DNA from 2 places in the Streptomyces sp. BR1 genome. Region 2 is predicted to be linked to the other one. Evidence: riboswitches for the same ligand, from Rfam matches in the RefSeq annotation. Region 2 holds a riboswitch; the other holds the start of a gene.
The links. A riboswitch is a leader RNA that binds a small molecule or an ion and turns the genes downstream of it on or off. The one in region 2 is predicted to bind glycine.

Region 1: another riboswitch for glycine. It lies ahead of gcvP (aminomethyl-transferring glycine dehydrogenase); the one in region 2 lies ahead of gcvT (glycine cleavage system aminomethyltransferase GcvT).

Annotation. Positions count from the first base shown of each region.
Region 1 is NZ_CM126252.1:6,192,223-6,200,019, forward strand. It holds gene ACT1U9_RS27150 (FHA domain-containing protein) at 1-101, shown strand, start outside; gene ftsR (transcriptional regulator FtsR) at 162-905, shown strand; gene ACT1U9_RS27160 (bifunctional nuclease family protein) at 959-1,432, shown strand; gene ACT1U9_RS27165 (MerR family transcriptional regulator) at 1,655-2,287, shown strand; gene ACT1U9_RS27170 (DNA polymerase IV) at 2,356-3,822, shown strand; gene ACT1U9_RS27175 (PRC-barrel domain-containing protein) at 3,738-4,115, opposite strand; glycine riboswitch at 4,229-4,326, shown strand; gene gcvP (aminomethyl-transferring glycine dehydrogenase) at 4,520-7,405, shown strand; gene ACT1U9_RS27185 (DUF5999 family protein) at 7,553-7,759, opposite strand.
Region 2 is NZ_CM126252.1:2,028,841-2,036,637, reverse strand. It holds gene ACT1U9_RS08460 (EF-hand domain-containing protein) at 1-33, shown strand, start outside; gene ACT1U9_RS08455 (NADPH-dependent F420 reductase) at 150-809, shown strand; gene ACT1U9_RS08450 (L-serine ammonia-lyase) at 903-2,273, opposite strand; gene glyA (serine hydroxymethyltransferase) at 2,424-3,686, opposite strand; gene gcvH (glycine cleavage system protein GcvH) at 3,711-4,085, opposite strand; gene gcvT (glycine cleavage system aminomethyltransferase GcvT) at 4,155-5,270, opposite strand; glycine riboswitch at 5,414-5,512, opposite strand; gene ACT1U9_RS08430 (AAA family ATPase) at 5,640-6,293, shown strand; gene ACT1U9_RS08425 (enhanced serine sensitivity protein SseB) at 6,415-7,176, shown strand; gene ACT1U9_RS08420 (enhanced serine sensitivity protein SseB C-terminal domain-containing protein) at 7,295-7,797, shown strand, end outside.

The DNA.
Region 1 (7,797 bases), 4.2 Mb from region 2:
TGAACCGGGAGCGGATCGACTCGATCACCCTGTCCAACGGCGACGAGGTGCAGATCGGCAAGTACCGGCTGGTGTTCTACGCGAGCCAGCGCGCGGTCTGACCCTCTCCCGGACTCGGTCCGGGGGGACCTCAGGGGGGAAGACCCATCCAGGGAAGGCCCATGCTGCATACATCGACGGGCGGTGCCGGTCACGGCACCGCCGCCGCGGGCGACCGGCTGATGAGCATCGGCACCGTCCTGAACCAGCTGCGTGACGAATTTCCCGAAGTCACCATCTCCAAGATCCGGTTTCTGGAGTCCGAAGGCCTTGTCGAGCCGCGGCGCACGCCGTCGGGGTATCGCAAGTTCAGCCCCGAGGACGTCGAGCGGCTCGCCCAGGTCCTGCGGATGCAGCGGGACCACTATCTTCCGCTGAAGGTCATCCGGGAGCATCTGGAGGCGCTGAGCCGGGGCGAGCAGCCCGCGCTGCCCGCTCCCGCCGGCTCGCGCGAGCTCCTGGACGGTGTGGTCGATCCCGACCCGGACCGCCCCACGGCGGCCCGGTTGGGCCGTGCGGAGCTGCTGGTGGCCGCCGAGATCACCGAGGAGGAGCTGGCCGACTGGGAGTCGTACGGGCTCATCTCGGCCGGTCCCGAGGGCGGCTACGACGCGGAGTCGGTGAATGTGGCCCGGCTGGTGGCGGATCTCGGCCGATTCGGTCTTGAACCGCGTCATCTTCGCGCCATGAAGGCCGCCGCCGACCGCGAGGCCGGACTGGTCGAACAGGTGGTCGCACCCTTGCGGCGGCACCGCAACCCGCAGACCAGGGCCCATGCGGAGGCGACCGTCAAGGAGCTGGCGGCGCTGTCCGTACGGCTGCACGCGGCCCTGGTCCAGACCGCTCTCGGGGTCCGGCTGCACTGACCTCGGGGGTGCCCGACTACCCAAACCTGCCGGGCACGTCCTAGGGTTGCTGTGTGAACGAGCTCGACGTCGTGGGTGTCCGGGTGGAAATGCCCTCCAACCAACCGATCGTGCTCCTGCGTGAAGTGGGAGGCGATCGGTACCTCCCCATCTGGATCGGTCCAGGGGAGGCGACCGCGATCGCCTTCGCCCAGCAGGGGATGGCTCCGGCGCGGCCGCTGACGCACGACCTTTTCAAGGACGTGCTGGAGGCCGTGGGCCAGGAGCTGACCGAGGTCCGCATCACGGACCTGCGCGAAGGTGTCTTCTACGCGGAGCTGGTCTTCGCCAGCGGCGTCGAGGTGAGCGCGCGTCCGTCCGACGCCATAGCGCTGGCCCTGCGCACCGGAACGCCGATCTACGGCAGTGACGGGGTGCTCGACGACGCGGGGATCGCCATCCCGGACGAGCAGGAGGACGAAGTGGAGAAGTTCCGCGAGTTCCTCGACCAGATCTCGCCCGAGGACTTCGGCACCAACAGCCAGTGAGCCGTACGCGGCCGATGGGCTCCAGGAAGCCGATGAGCCGTACGCGCCAACGGCTTTACGCGCCGGGCGGCTCCGGCGCATTCGAGTAGCCTTTCCCCGAAGAGGGGTACGCGAAACCACTCTCAGGGTGATTATCACTCGGCGTGCCGAGTGTGGCGATCGTTGACGCACCCCGAGTGACTGCCTACCGTCGTGAGGGCAGTTCTAGGACGGAGGGTCGGCGTGAGAAGCAGCGGCGACAGTACGGCAGGGGAGGCTCCCGGACGCAGTCCGGGGGAGAGCGGGCCGTACCCTCCCCCGAGCTCTCGGCCGGGCCCGAGCAGCGGACACCCCATGGACGACATCGTGGCCGACACCGGCACCGAGACCGTCGGATACCGGGGGCCGACCGCGTGCGCGGCGGCGGGGATCACCTACCGGCAGCTCGACTACTGGGCCCGCACCGGCCTGGTCGAGCCCAGTGTGCGTCCGGCGTACGGATCGGGCACCCAGCGGCTCTACAGCTTCAAGGACGTCGTCGTCCTGAAGATCGTCAAGCGCTTCCTCGACACCGGTGTCGCGCTGCAGAACATCCGCACCGCCGTCCAGCACCTGCGCGAGCGCGGCTTCCGCGATCTGGAGCGGATGACGCTGATGAGCGACGGGGCCACCGTGTACGAGTGCTCCTCGCCCGACGAAGTCGTGGATCTGCTCCAGGGCGGCCAGGGCGTCTTCGGCATCGCGGTCGGTGTGGTGTGGCGGGACGTCGAGGCGGCCCTGTCGCAGTTGCACGGCGAGCGCGTCGACACCGGCGAGACCCTGGTCGGGCACAACCCCGCCGACGAGCTGGCCCGGCGCCGTAACCGGGCGGTCTGAGCAGGCACGGGACCGGGCGCGGGGCCGTCGGGGGCCGATTGTCAGTGGCGTGAGGCAGCATCGGTGATGTGAGAGCCGCGCCGACCATTCTGCATCTGGACATGGATGCCTTCTACGCCGCCGCAGAGCAGGCGTCGAAGCCCAGCCTGCGCGGAAAACCGGTGATCGTCGGCGGCCTCGGCCCGCGCGGTGTGGTGGCCACCGCGTCGTACGAGGCGCGGCGGTTCGGGGCGCGGTCGGCGATGCCGATGGCCCAGGCCCGACGGCTGTGTCCGAACGGTGCCTATCTGGTGCCGCGCTTCAACTTCTACCGCTCGATCAGCGAGCAGGTGATGGAGCTTCTGGGCCGTCTGTCGCCGTTGGTCGAGCCGCTGAGCCTGGACGAGGCCTTCGTGGACCTGGAGGCCGGGGGAGTCGCGTGGGACGCCGCATCGGCGCGGGAGGCCGGTGAGCGGCTGCGCGCGGACATCAGGGCGGTGACGGGCCTTACGGGATCGGTGGGGCTCGCCGGGTCCAAGATGCTGGCGAAGATCGCCTCGGAGGAGGCGAAGCCGGACGGCCTGGTGCTCATAGAACCGGGCACCGAGCGCGAGCTCCTGGCGCCGATGCCGGTCAGGACCCTGCCGGGCGTCGGGCCCGCCACTGGCGAGCATCTGCGGCGGGCCGGGATGACCACGGTCGCGGATCTGGCCGAGGCGGGCGAGGACGAGCTCGTACGGCTCCTGGGGAAGGCGCACGGGGCGTCGCTGCACCGCATGGCGCTGGGCCTCGACGACCGGCCGGTGGTGGCCGAGCGGGACACCAAATCGGTTTCGGTCGAGGACACCTTCGACGTGGATCTGCACGACCGGGTGCGGGTGATGAACGAAGTGGGCCGCCTCGCCGACCGGTGTGTGCAGCGCCTGCGGGCGTCCGGGCACTCGGGCCGCACGATCGTGCTCAAGGTCAGGCGGTACGACTTCTCGACCCTGACCCGCTCCGAGACGCTCAGAGGCCCCACGGACGACCCGGCGGTGGTCCGTGAGGCGGCGGGCCGCCTGCTCGATTCCGTGGACACCACGGGCGGTGTGCGGCTTCTGGGGGTGGGTGTGAGCGGCCTCGCGGACTTCACGCAGGAGGACCTGTTCGCGCAGGCCGCCGGTGAGCAGGCGGGGCAGGAGGAGCCCGCGGTGGCGGACGAGGCGGATACGGCCGTCGCCGAGCAGGCCGAGCCCGAGGACCCGGCCGAGCGCCGCTGGGTCGCCGGGCACGATGTGCGGCACGCCGAGTTCGGGCCCGGGTGGGTGCAGGGCAGCGGGGTGGGGCGGGTGACCGTCCGGTTCGAGACACCCGCCTCGACGGCGCCCGGGCGCGTACGGACGTTCATGGTGGACGACCCCGCCCTTGCGCCCTCCGAGCCGCTGCCGCTGGTGGCGGCGCCGGAGGGGCCGGAGGGGGAGGACGGGGTGGATCAGGCGTCGTCGTCGCCGGCGAGCCTCCCGAAGTCGCGGTCGGGACCCGCGGGCGGATCGGGGGCGGCGATGTCCAGACCGTAGTGGTGGTAGAGCTGCAGCTCCTGTTCGGGCGAGAGATGGCGGCCGACGCCGAAGTCGGGGGCCTCCTTGATCAGCGCGCGGTCGTAGGGGATGTGGAGGGCCTCGTCGACGAGGCTGCTGGGCTCCAGCGGGACGAACGCGTCCCGGCTGAAGAGGCCGGTGCGCACGGCTGCCCACTCGGGCACCCCGGTGGCGTCGTCGAGGTAGACCTCGTCCACGGTGCCGATCTTGGTGCCATTGCGGTCGAACGCCTTGCGGCCGATCAGGCTGCGGGGATCGATATCGGTCTGCACGGTCCCTCCAACTGGTCGCAACTGCTCGTTAACCACTACGAAAGTGCACATCGCGGGCGTCGGCCACTCGAAGGATCAGGGCCGGGACTCGCTGGTACGCTGGCGATGGCTGCTGACCCCGTGCGGGAGAGTCCTTCGGAACGATCTCCGAAGGCGCCGAAGGAGCAAATCCTCCCCGGAATCTCTCAGGCACACGTACCGCGCGGACGAGGTCACTCTGGAAAGCAGGGCGGGGGACGTACGGGCACAGGCCCGCGCGCACCTCACCCTCACCGACGGTGAAAGCCGGGTCGCCCCCACGCGCCCCGGTGAAGCTCTCAGGTTGAGATGACAGAGGGGGAGGCCGTCCGGGCACCCGCGCCGTGGTGCCCCTCGCAGGTCGTGCTGACCAGGAGGCCTCCGTAATGACCGCCAACCGCATGCCGCTCACCGAGCTCGAGCGTGGCATCCCCTTCGAGCAGCGTCACATCGGGCCCGACGCAGAGGCCCAGGCGAAGATGCTCGCGCAGGTCGGCTACGGCTCGCTCGACGAGCTGACCGCCGCCGCGGTGCCGGACGTGATCAAGAGCGCCGAGGCGCTGGGCCTGCCCGGCGCCCGCACCGAGGCCGAGGTCCTGGCCGAGCTGCGCACGCTGGCCGACCGCAACCAGGTCCTGGCCCCGATGATCGGCCTGGGCTACTACGGCACCTTCACGCCGCCGGTGATCCTCCGCAACGTCATGGAGAACCCGGCCTGGTACACCGCGTACACGCCGTACCAGCCGGAGATCTCGCAGGGCCGTCTGGAGGCGCTCCTCAACTTCCAGACCGTCGTCGCCGACCTCACCGGGCTGCCGACCTCCGGCGCCTCGCTGCTGGACGAGGGCACCGCCGCCGCCGAGGCGCTGGCGCTGTCCCGCCGGGTCGGCAAGGTCAAGGGCGGCGTCTACCTGGTCGACGCGGACACGCTGCCGCAGACCGTCGCCGTCATACAGACGCGCGCCGAGCCGACCGGTGTCGAGGTCGTCGTCGCCGACCTGAGCGACGGCATCCCGGCCGAGATCGCCGAGCGCGGTGTCTTCGGCGTGCTGCTCCAGTACCCGGGCGCCTCCGGCGAGGTCCGCGACCTCAAGCCCGTCATCGACGCGGCCCACGAGCTGGGCGCGATCGTCACCGTCGCCGCCGACCTGCTCGCCCTGACCCTGCTGACCTCGCCCGGCGAGCTCGGCGCGGACATCGCGGTGGGCACCACCCAGCGCTTCGGCGTCCCGATGGGCTTCGGCGGCCCGCACGCCGGTTACATGGCGGTCCAGGAGAAGTTCGCCCGCAGCCTGCCCGGCCGCCTGGTCGGTGTCTCCGTCGACGCGGACGGCAACAAGGCGTACCGCCTGGCCCTGCAGACCCGCGAGCAGCACATCCGCCGCGAGAAGGCCACCAGCAACATCTGCACCGCGCAGGTCCTGCTCGCCGTCATGGCCGGGATGTACGCGGTCTACCACGGCCCCGACGGCCTGCGGCAGATCGCCCGGCGCACCCACCGCTACGCGGTGATCCTCGCCGAGGGGCTGCGTGCCGCCGGTGTCGAGGTCGTGCACGGCTCGTACTTCGACACGCTGACCGTCCGCGTGCCCGGCAAGGCCGCCGAGGCCGTCGCCGCCGCCCGTGAGGGCGGGGTCAACCTGCACCTGGTCGACGCCGACACCGTCTCGATCGCCTGCGACGAGACCACCGACCGCGACCGCGTCGCCGCCGTCTGGGCCGCGTTCGGCGCCGAGGGCGACATCGAGGCGCTGGACGCCGCGGCCGCCGACACGCTGCCGGCCGCGCTGCTGCGCACCGACGAGTTCCTCACCCACCCGGTCTTCCACCAGCACCGTTCCGAGACCGCGATGCTGCGCTACCTGCGCAAGCTCGCCGACCGCGACTACGCGCTGGACCGCGGCATGATCCCGCTCGGCTCCTGCACCATGAAGCTGAACGCGACCACCGAGATGGAGCCGGTGACCTGGCCCGAGTTCGGGCAGATCCACCCCTTCGCGCCCATCGAGCAGGCCGGTGGCTACCTCACGCTCATCCACGAGCTGGAGGAGCGCCTGGCCGAGGTCACCGGGTACGACGCGGTGTCCATCCAGCCCAACGCCGGTTCGCAGGGCGAGCTCGCGGGTCTGCTCGCGGTCCGCGCCTACCACCGTGCCAACGGCGACGAGCAGCGCACGGTCTGCCTCATCCCGTCCTCCGCGCACGGCACCAACGCCGCCAGCGCCGTGATGGCCGGTATGAAGGTCGTCGTGGTGAAGACCGCCGACGACGGCGAGGTCGACATCGCCGACCTGCGCGCCAAGATCGAGCAGTACCGCGACGAGCTCTCGGTGCTGATGATCACCTACCCGTCCACGCACGGTGTGTTCGAGGAGCACGTCGCGGACATCTGCGGCGAGGTGCACGACGCGGGCGGCCAGGTCTACGTCGACGGCGCCAACCTCAACGCGCTGGTGGGCCTCGCCAAGCCGGGCAAGTTCGGCGGCGACGTCTCGCACCTCAACCTGCACAAGACGTTCTGCATCCCGCACGGCGGCGGCGGCCCGGGCGTCGGCCCGGTCGGTGTGCGCGCGCACCTCGCGCCGTATCTGCCCAACCACCCGCTCCAGCCGACCGCCGGTCCGGAGACGGGTGTCGGCCCGATCTCGGCCGCCCCGTGGGGCTCGGCCGGCATCCTGCCGATCTCCTGGGCGTACGTGCGTCTGATGGGTGGCGAGGGCCTCAAGCGCGCGACGCAGGTCGCGGTGCTCGCGGCCAACTACATCGCCAAGCGCCTGGAGCCGCACTACCCGGTGCTCTACACCGGCCCCAACGGCCTGGTGGCGCACGAGTGCATCGTGGACCTGCGGCCGCTGTCGAAGGCGACCGGTGTCAGCGTCGACGACATCGCCAAGCGTCTGATCGACTACGGCTTCCACGCGCCGACGATGTCGTTCCCGGTGGCCGGCACGCTGATGATCGAGCCGACCGAGTCCGAGGACCTGATCGAACTCGACCGGTTCTGCGAGACGATGATCGCGATCCGTGCCGAGATCGAGAAGGTCGCCTCCGGCGAGTGGCCGGCCGACGACAACCCGCTGGCCAACGCCCCGCACACGGCGGCGGCCCTCGGTGGCGAGTGGAACCACGCGTACAGCCGCGACGAGGCCGTCTTCCCGGCCGGTGTCTCGGCCGCCGACAAGTACTGGCCGCCGGTGCGCCGGATCGACGGCGCCTTCGGCGACCGCAACCTGGTCTGCTCCTGCCCGCCGCTGGACGAGTACGACAACTGACGTAGGGCCGTCCACGGCTGACATACGTCGGGGCCGGTTCGGGGGTGATTCCCCGGGCCGGCCCCTTTTTTGTCGTGCTGTGCAGGTGTTTCCCCGTGCCGTGCCGTTCGCCGGTGCGCACCACGAGCCCGCGCCCGCGCTGCCGCGCTATGCGGCCTTCGCCACCTGCCCGGCGGTCAGTGCCCGGTGCGGGGCGATGATCCGCCCGTCCGGCAGCAGCTCACCGGTGTCCTCGAAGATCAGGACGCCGTTGCACAGCAGGCTCCAGCCCTGTTCCGGGTGGTGCGCCACGAGCTGCGCGGCCTCCCGGTCGGCGGAGTCGGCTGTCGGGCAGGCTGGCTGGTGCTGGCACATGGATGGGTTCTTTCGCTGCGTCGTAGAGTTGAGTGTCC
Region 2 (7,797 bases):
TTCGAGGAGTTCTGGGCGTCCCTGAACAAGTGACCCCGCCTCCGGCCGGGCGGCCCGACAAATACGTGCCGCCCGCCCGGAATTTCCTTCCGGCCACCCGAGTTGTGGATCTCGCAACGCAAGGCAACGACACGGGGAAGGCCAGTTTCATGAAGATCGGCATCATCGGCGCGGGCAACATCGGCGGCAATCTGACCCGTCGTCTCACCGCGCTCGGGCACGACGTGTCCGTCGCCAACTCGCGCGGCCCGCACACCCTGACGGCCCTCGCGGAGGAGACCGGGGCCACGCCCGCCGACATCGCGGACGTCGCCAAGGGCGCGCGGCTCGTGGTCGTCACCATCCCGCTCAAGAACGTCCCCGACCTGCCCGCCGGATTCCTGGACGGCGCGGACGAGGACGTCGCCGTGCTCGACACCGGCAACTACTACCCCCAGCAGCGCGACGGCCTGATCGCCGAGATCGAGGCGGGGCTGACCGAGAGCCGCTGGACCGAGCAGCACATCGGCCACGCGGTCGTGAAGGCGTTCAACGGCACGTACGCCGAGGACATCATCGACAAGGCCCTGCCCAAGGGCGACCCCGGCCGTGTCGCGCTGCCGGTGGCGGGCGACGACGAGGCCGCCAAGCAGCTGATCCGCGACGTCATTGACGAGCTGGGCTTCGACACCGTGGACGCGGGCGGCATCGACGAGTCCTGGCGCCAGCAGCCGAACACCCCGGTGTACGGGCTCCGGGGCGGCGTCGAGGAGATCACCGAGGCGCTCGCGGCGGCCTCGCCGGAGCGCACGGACGACTTCAAGGCGTGATGGTGCGTCCCCGCGCCCCAAAGGGGCGCGGGGAACTGCGTGACCAGCCACAGACGGTCCGCAGTCGAATAACCGCACTACCAGCGGAGCGCCTCAGCACTCGATGATGTTGACCGCGAGGCCGCCGCGCGCGGTTTCCTTGTACTTGACCGACATGTCCGCGCCGGTCTCCTTCATGGTCTTGATGACCTTGTCCAGGGAGACCTTGTGGCTGCCGTCGCCGCGCATCGCCATCTTCGCGGCGGTCACGGCCTTCACGGCCGCCATGCCGTTGCGCTCGATGCACGGGATCTGGACCAGACCACCGACGGGATCGCAGGTCAGGCCGAGGTTGTGCTCCATGCCGATCTCGGCGGCGTTCTCGACCTGCTCGGGGGTGCCGCCCAGGACCTCGGCCAGGGCGCCCGCGGCCATCGAGCAGGCGGAGCCGACCTCGCCCTGGCAGCCGACCTCGGCACCGGAGATCGAGGCGTTCTCCTTGAAGAGCATGCCGATGGCGCCCGCCGAGAGCAGGAAGCGGACCACGCCCTCGTCGTCGGCGCCGGGCACGAAGTTCATGTAGTAGTGCAGCACGGCCGGGATGATGCCCGCGGCGCCGTTGGTGGGCGCGGTGACCACGCGGCCGCCCGCCGCGTTCTCCTCGTTCACCGCCATCGCGTACAGCGTCGCCCACTCCATCGCGTGCGCGTCCGGGTTGCCCTCGGCGCGCAGCTGGCGGGCGGTCGTGGCGGCGCGGCGGCGGACCTTCAGGCCGCCCGGCAGGATGCCCTCACGGGACATGCCGCGCGAGACGCACGCCTGCATCACACGCCAGATCTCCAGGAGCCCGGCGCGGATCTCGTCCTCGGTGCGCCAGGCCTTCTCGTTCTCCAGCATCATCGCGGAGATCGAGAGGCCGGTCTCCTTGGCGAGGCGCAGCAGCTCGTCACCGGTGCGGAAGGGGTACTTCAGGACGGTGTCGTCGGGCATGATCGGGTTCTCGCCCGCCACCGCGTCCTCGTCCACGACGAAGCCGCCGCCGACCGAGTAGTACGTCTTCTCCAGGACCAGCGCGCCCTCGCTGTCGTACGCGAAGACCGTCATCCCGTTGGCGTGGTACGGCAGCGCCTTGCGGCGGTGCAGGATCAGGTCCTCGTCGAAGTCGAAGGGGATCTCGTGGGCGCCGAGCAGGTTGATCCGTCCGTCGGCCTTGATCCGCTCGACCTGCTCGTCGGCGCTCTCCACGTCGACCGTGCGGGGCGAATTGCCCTCAAGGCCGAGCAGGACCGCCTTGGGGGTGCCGTGGCCGTGGCCGGTGGCGCCGAGCGAGCCGTACAGCTCGGCCCGTATCGAGGCGGTGTGGGCCAGCAGGCCCTCGTTCTTCAGGCGGCGCGCGAACATCCGGGCAGCGCGCATCGGGCCGACCGTGTGGGAGCTGGACGGGCCGATGCCGATCGAGAACAGGTCGAAGACCGAGATGGCCACGGGAGGACTCCTTGATGAGGTAGACGCCGTTGTCTGCCAGGTGGTGCAGAGCGAGCAGGTGTAACGGGCGGTGCAAGGGTTCGGGGCACCGCACTCACTGTCCAGTGTGCGCGGTGCCCCGAAGGTTCGTACGAATAAAAGGGTACGAAACTACTTCAGGCCGGGGTACAGCGGGTGCTTCACGGCCAGGGCGGACACCCGGGCGGCCAGCGCGGCCTTGTCGAAGTCCGGCTTCAGGGTCTCGGCGATGATGTCGGCGACCTCACGGAAGTCGTCCGCGCCGAAACCGCGGGTGGCAAGGGCCGGGGTGCCGATCCGCAGGCCCGAGGTGACCATCGGGGGCCGCGGGTCGTTCGGGACGGCGTTCCGGTTGACCGTGATGCCGACCTCGTGGAGGCGGTCCTCGGCCTGCTGGCCGTCGAGCTCGGAGTTGCGCAGGTCCACCAGGACCAGGTGCACGTCCGTGCCGCCGGACAGGACCGAGACGCCGTGCGCGGTGACGTCGTCCTGTACCAGCCGCTCGGCCAGGATGCGGGCGCCGTCCAGGGTGCGCTGCTGGCGCTCCTTGAACTCCTCCGATGCGGCGACCTTGAAGGACACCGCCTTGGCCGCGATCACGTGCTCCAGCGGGCCGCCCTGGAAGCCCGGGAAGACCGCGGAGTTCAGCTTCTTCGCGAAGTCCTTGTTCCGGGCCAGGATGATGCCGCCGCGCGGGCCGCCGAGCGTCTTGTGCGTGGTGGAGGTGACCACGTCCGCGAACGGCACCGGGTTCGGGTGCAGCCCGGCCGCGACCAGGCCGGCGAAGTGCGCCATGTCGACCCACAGCAGGGCCTCGACCTCGTCCGCGATACGGCGGAACTCCGCGAAGTCCAGCTGGCGCGGGTAGGCGGACCAGCCCGCGATGATGACCTTGGGACGGTGCTCCTTGGCCAGGCGCTCGACCTCGGCCATGTCGACCAGACCGGCGTCGTCGACGTGGTACGGGACCACGTTGAACTGCTTGCCGGAGAAGTTCAGCCGCATGCCGTGGGTGAGGTGGCCGCCGTGCGCCAGGTCCAGGCCGAGGATCGTGTCGCCGGGCTGGGCGATCGCGAACAGGGCGGCCTGGTTGGCGGAGGCGCCGGAGTGCGGCTGGACGTTGGCGTACTCCGCGCCGAACAGGTCCTTGACCCGGTCGATCGCGATCTGCTCGGTCACGTCCACGTGCTCGCAGCCGCCGTAGTAGCGGCGTCCCGGGTAGCCCTCGGCGTACTTGTTGGTGAGGACCGTGCCCTGGGCCTCCATGACCGCGACCGGAGCGAAGTTCTCCGAGGCGATCATTTCGAGGGTGGACTGCTGACGGTGGAGCTCGGCGTCGACGGCGGCGGCGACGTCCGGGTCCAGCTCATGGAGAGGGGTGTTCAGAAGCGACATCAGGAGTTCCCTACGGGTGTCTGGTCAGCTGGCGAAGTCGGTGTACTCGTCGGCGGAGAGCAGGTCGCCCGGCTCCTCGGACGCACGCACCTTGAACAGCCAACCGCCCTCGAACGGGGCCGAGTTGACCAGCGACGGGTCGTCCACGACGTCCTGGTTGGCGGCGACGACCTCGCCCGTCACGGGGGAGTACAGGTCGCTGACCGACTTGGTCGACTCCAGCTCACCGCAGGTCTCGCCCGCGGTCACCGTGGCACCGACCTCCGGGAGCTGTACGTACACCACGTCGCCGAGCGCGTTGGCCGCGTGCTCCGTGATGCCGACCGTCGAGACGCCGTCCTCGGCGCCCGACAGCCACTCGTGCTCCTTGCTGTAGCGCAGCTGCTGGGGGTTGCTCATGACCTGAATTCTCCTGTACGAGGGGGAGTGGTGGTGAACAAGGAAGTCGTGCGGGGCGTGTGCGAGGGGTCACTTCTGGCGCTTGTAGAACGGCAGCGCCACGACCTCGTACGGCTCATGCGTACCGCGAATGTCGACGCCGACGCCGGAGGTGCCCGGTGCGGCGTGCGCGGCGTCCACGTACGCCATGGCGATCGGCTTGCCGAGGGTCGGGGACGGGGCACCCGAGGTGACCTCGCCGATGACCTGGCCGTCGGCCACCACGGAGAAGCCCGCGCGCGGGACGCGGCGGCCCTCGGCGATCAGGCCGACCAGCTTGCGCGGGGCCTGGGCGGCGGCGCGCTCGGCGGCGGCCTGAAGGGCGGCGCGCCCCACGAAGTCGCCCTCCTTCTCGAACTTCACGACCCGGCCGAGCCCCGCGTCGAACGGGGTCAGCGAGGTGGTCAGCTCGTGCCCGTACAGCGGCATGCCCGCCTCAAGGCGCAGCGTGTCGCGGCAGGACAGGCCGCACGGCACCAGGCCCGCGTCCTTGCCCGCCTCGGTCAGCGCCTGCCACAGCTTCTCGGCGTCGGCCGGGGCCACGAAGAGCTCGAAGCCGTCCTCACCGGTGTACCCCGTACGGGCGATCAGCGCCGGGACGCCGGCCACGGTGCCGGGCAGGCCCGCGTAGTACTTCAGGCCGTCGAGGTCGGCGTCGGTGACGGACTTCAGGATGCCGGGGGACTCGGGGCCCTGCACGGCGATCAGCGCGTAGTTGTCGCGGTCGTCGCGGACCTCGGCGTCGAAGCCGGCCGCGCGCTCGGTGACCGCGTCCAGGACGACCTGGGCGTTGCCCGCGTTGGCGACGACCATGTACTCGTCCTCGCCGAGGCGGTAGACGATCAGGTCGTCGACGATGCCGCCGTCCTCCTGGCAGATCATCGTGTAGCGGGCGCGGCCGACGCCGATGGTGGCCATGTTGCCGACCAGCGCGTAGTCCAGGGCCTTGACGGCCTCCGGGCCGGTGACGGTGATCTCGCCCATGTGGGAGAGGTCGAAGAGACCGGCCTTGGTGCGTACGGCGGTGTGCTCGTCGCGCTCGCTGGCGTACCGCAGGGGCATGTCCCAGCCCGCGAAGTCGGTCATGGTCGCGCCCAGCGAACGGTGCAGCGCGTCAAGGGCGGTGAGACGGGGGGCGTTGCTCATAAGGGTGTGGCTCCCAGGGCATGACGGCGAGGACGATCCTCCCCATCTGTCATCGGAACCTGAGAGGTTCGCCGGACGCCCGTCGGGGTCACGGCTTGCACCTTGGGTGGAGCCACACGCGTGGGCTCGCTTTTCAGATCTGCCTCATCCACGCGGTACGGGGCCTGAGAGATTCAAGGGAGGGACTTGCTCCTTCGGCGCCCCAGCGCAACACGTACTGGGGACTCTCCCGCGCGGATTCAAGCGGCCGGTATGCAGTTGGCGCGCACATCATTGCACGCATCCCCGGGGCGGCAAACGCCTGAGTCGTATTACCGGTTCTTTACACTGCCTGGGCAGGGTCCGTACGACCCGGCAGGGGGAGGGCCGATGAAGGGTCACAGGCAGGCTGCGGCGCAGGGGTACGCGGCACAGTGCCCGGCCATACCCGCGCGTACTCCGGTCGTCTCGGATCTGCGCGGCCGCGCCGGGCGCACCCCGCACACGCTGTCGTTCGCCGAGGGCGACGTGGTGGTGGTCTCCGGGCTGCCGGGCAGCGGCAAGACGACACTGCTGCGCCGGGCCGCCGCGGGCCTCGGCATCGACTCCCAGGACACCCGCCGCGCCTGGGAGGCCCGGATGGGGCCTGTTCCCTACGTGCTGTACCGACCGGTAGTACGAGTCGCCCACTTCCTGCGGACGCACTGGCGGCTGCGGTCGGGCGCGAGCCTGGTCGTCCACGACTGCGGCACCCACGCGTGGGTCCGCTGGTCGCTGGCCCGGGGCGCGTCCCGCGACGGCCGCGCGCTCCATCTGGTGCTGCTCGACGTCCCCCCGGAGCTCGCCCTGGAGGGCCAGCGCTCCCGGGGCCGCAAGGTCTCCGCGTACGCCTTCGCCCGCCACCGCAGGGCGGTCCCGCGCCTGATAGCCGAGGTGGCCGAGGGCCGCCTGCCACGAGGGGTGGCGTCGGCGGTGCTGCTCGACCGGGAGGCGGCGGAGGCGGTGGGGCGGATCGCTTTCGAGGGAAGCCCGGCCCGACGCTAGAGTTTCGGTGCAGGGGGACCCGTACCCCCTTGGCTTTCAAGGGGCGCGGGCTGTGACATTTGCGGCTCCGCCGCGTGGGCGCGACCAGCCCAGGACGGCCAGCGGACAAAGGACAAGGCGCATGGATTTCCCGCATCCACACGGCGGCGGTGGCTGGCCGGGCAACGAGTTGGAAGAGGCACTCGCGGCGGCCCTGGGCAGCCCCACGGCGGGGCCGAGGCTGATAGAGGTCCTGGGACGCAACGCGGTATGGGTCCCGCTACCGAACGGCGGCGCCCAGGACAGCCGCGACCTCGACCTCCCCACGATGGAGATCGACGGCGCCCCCTACGTCCCGGTCTACAGCTCGGAGCAGCAGTTCCTCCAATGCGTGGGCCCCCATATGTCGTTCGCGATCGCCCCCGCCGTGGAGTTCGCCCGGGGCCTGCCCCCGCAACTGGGCATCGCGGTGAACCCGGAGGGCGCGGTCGGTGTGCCCCTGCCGCCGCCCGCCGTCGCCGAGTTGTGCCGTACGGGACGCACCGCGCTCGACGGCCCCGCCACCGGCGGCCGCGTACGCCTCTTCGAGCCGGACTGGCAGGAGGACCCGGTCGACTTCCTGGCCGCCGCCGCCGCCGAGTTCGAGGCGACCGGAGTGGTGCGCACCGCCCGCCGCGCGCTCGCCTCCATCGAGGGCAACGAGCCGACCCTGTTCATCGGCGTCGAGTTCTCCACCTGGGACGGGGCGGGCCGCAACGCCCCCATGGAGGCGCTCGGCCGGGCGCTTGGCCGCGTCCCGGTGGGCTGGCCGGTGAACCTGGTCCTGCTCGACGTGGCCCAGGACCCGGTGGTCACCTGGATGCGCGAGCGCGTACGCCCCTTCTACACACGAGCCACCCCATAGGGCCTGCACCGGACAGGTCCTGGTAGTCCCGCATAAGCTGGTTTCATAATCCGTAGACCCCCACGGCGGCACGCCTGTGTACCGGCGGCGCGGGGACCGAAGAGGGGCGGGACCCAGGGTGAGTGCGTCAGGCACCGCGGCGGCCGGGCAGGTCGAGCACATGCTGCGCCAGGTGGCCCCCGGACGCTACGACGCGTACGAGGCGCTCCTCCACGCCCTCGCCGACCCCTCCGCCGGCCGGCTCTGGATGCTCCTGTGGCACGGCCGGGCCGGTGCCCCCGACGCCCAGTACGGGAACATGGAGGTCGACGGCATCGCGTACGCGCCCTGTGTCACCTCCACCCAGGAGCTCGCCGCCAGCGGCTGGAACCGCGAGCACGAGGTGGTCACCGGCCGCGACATCGCGCGCGCCCTCTACCCCGACCGGTACGGGATCTGGCTGAATCCGCACGCCCCCGGCGGCGGCGTCGGCATCCCCTGGCCGGACCTGCGCCGGATCGCGACCGGGCTCGACCGGATGCCCGCCGGGCCCCTGCGGCTTTCCGAACCGGCCGTGGAGATCCCGCAGTTCTACGCCCTGCTCGCGCAGCACGCGCACCGCACCCCGGCCGTCCGCTCGCT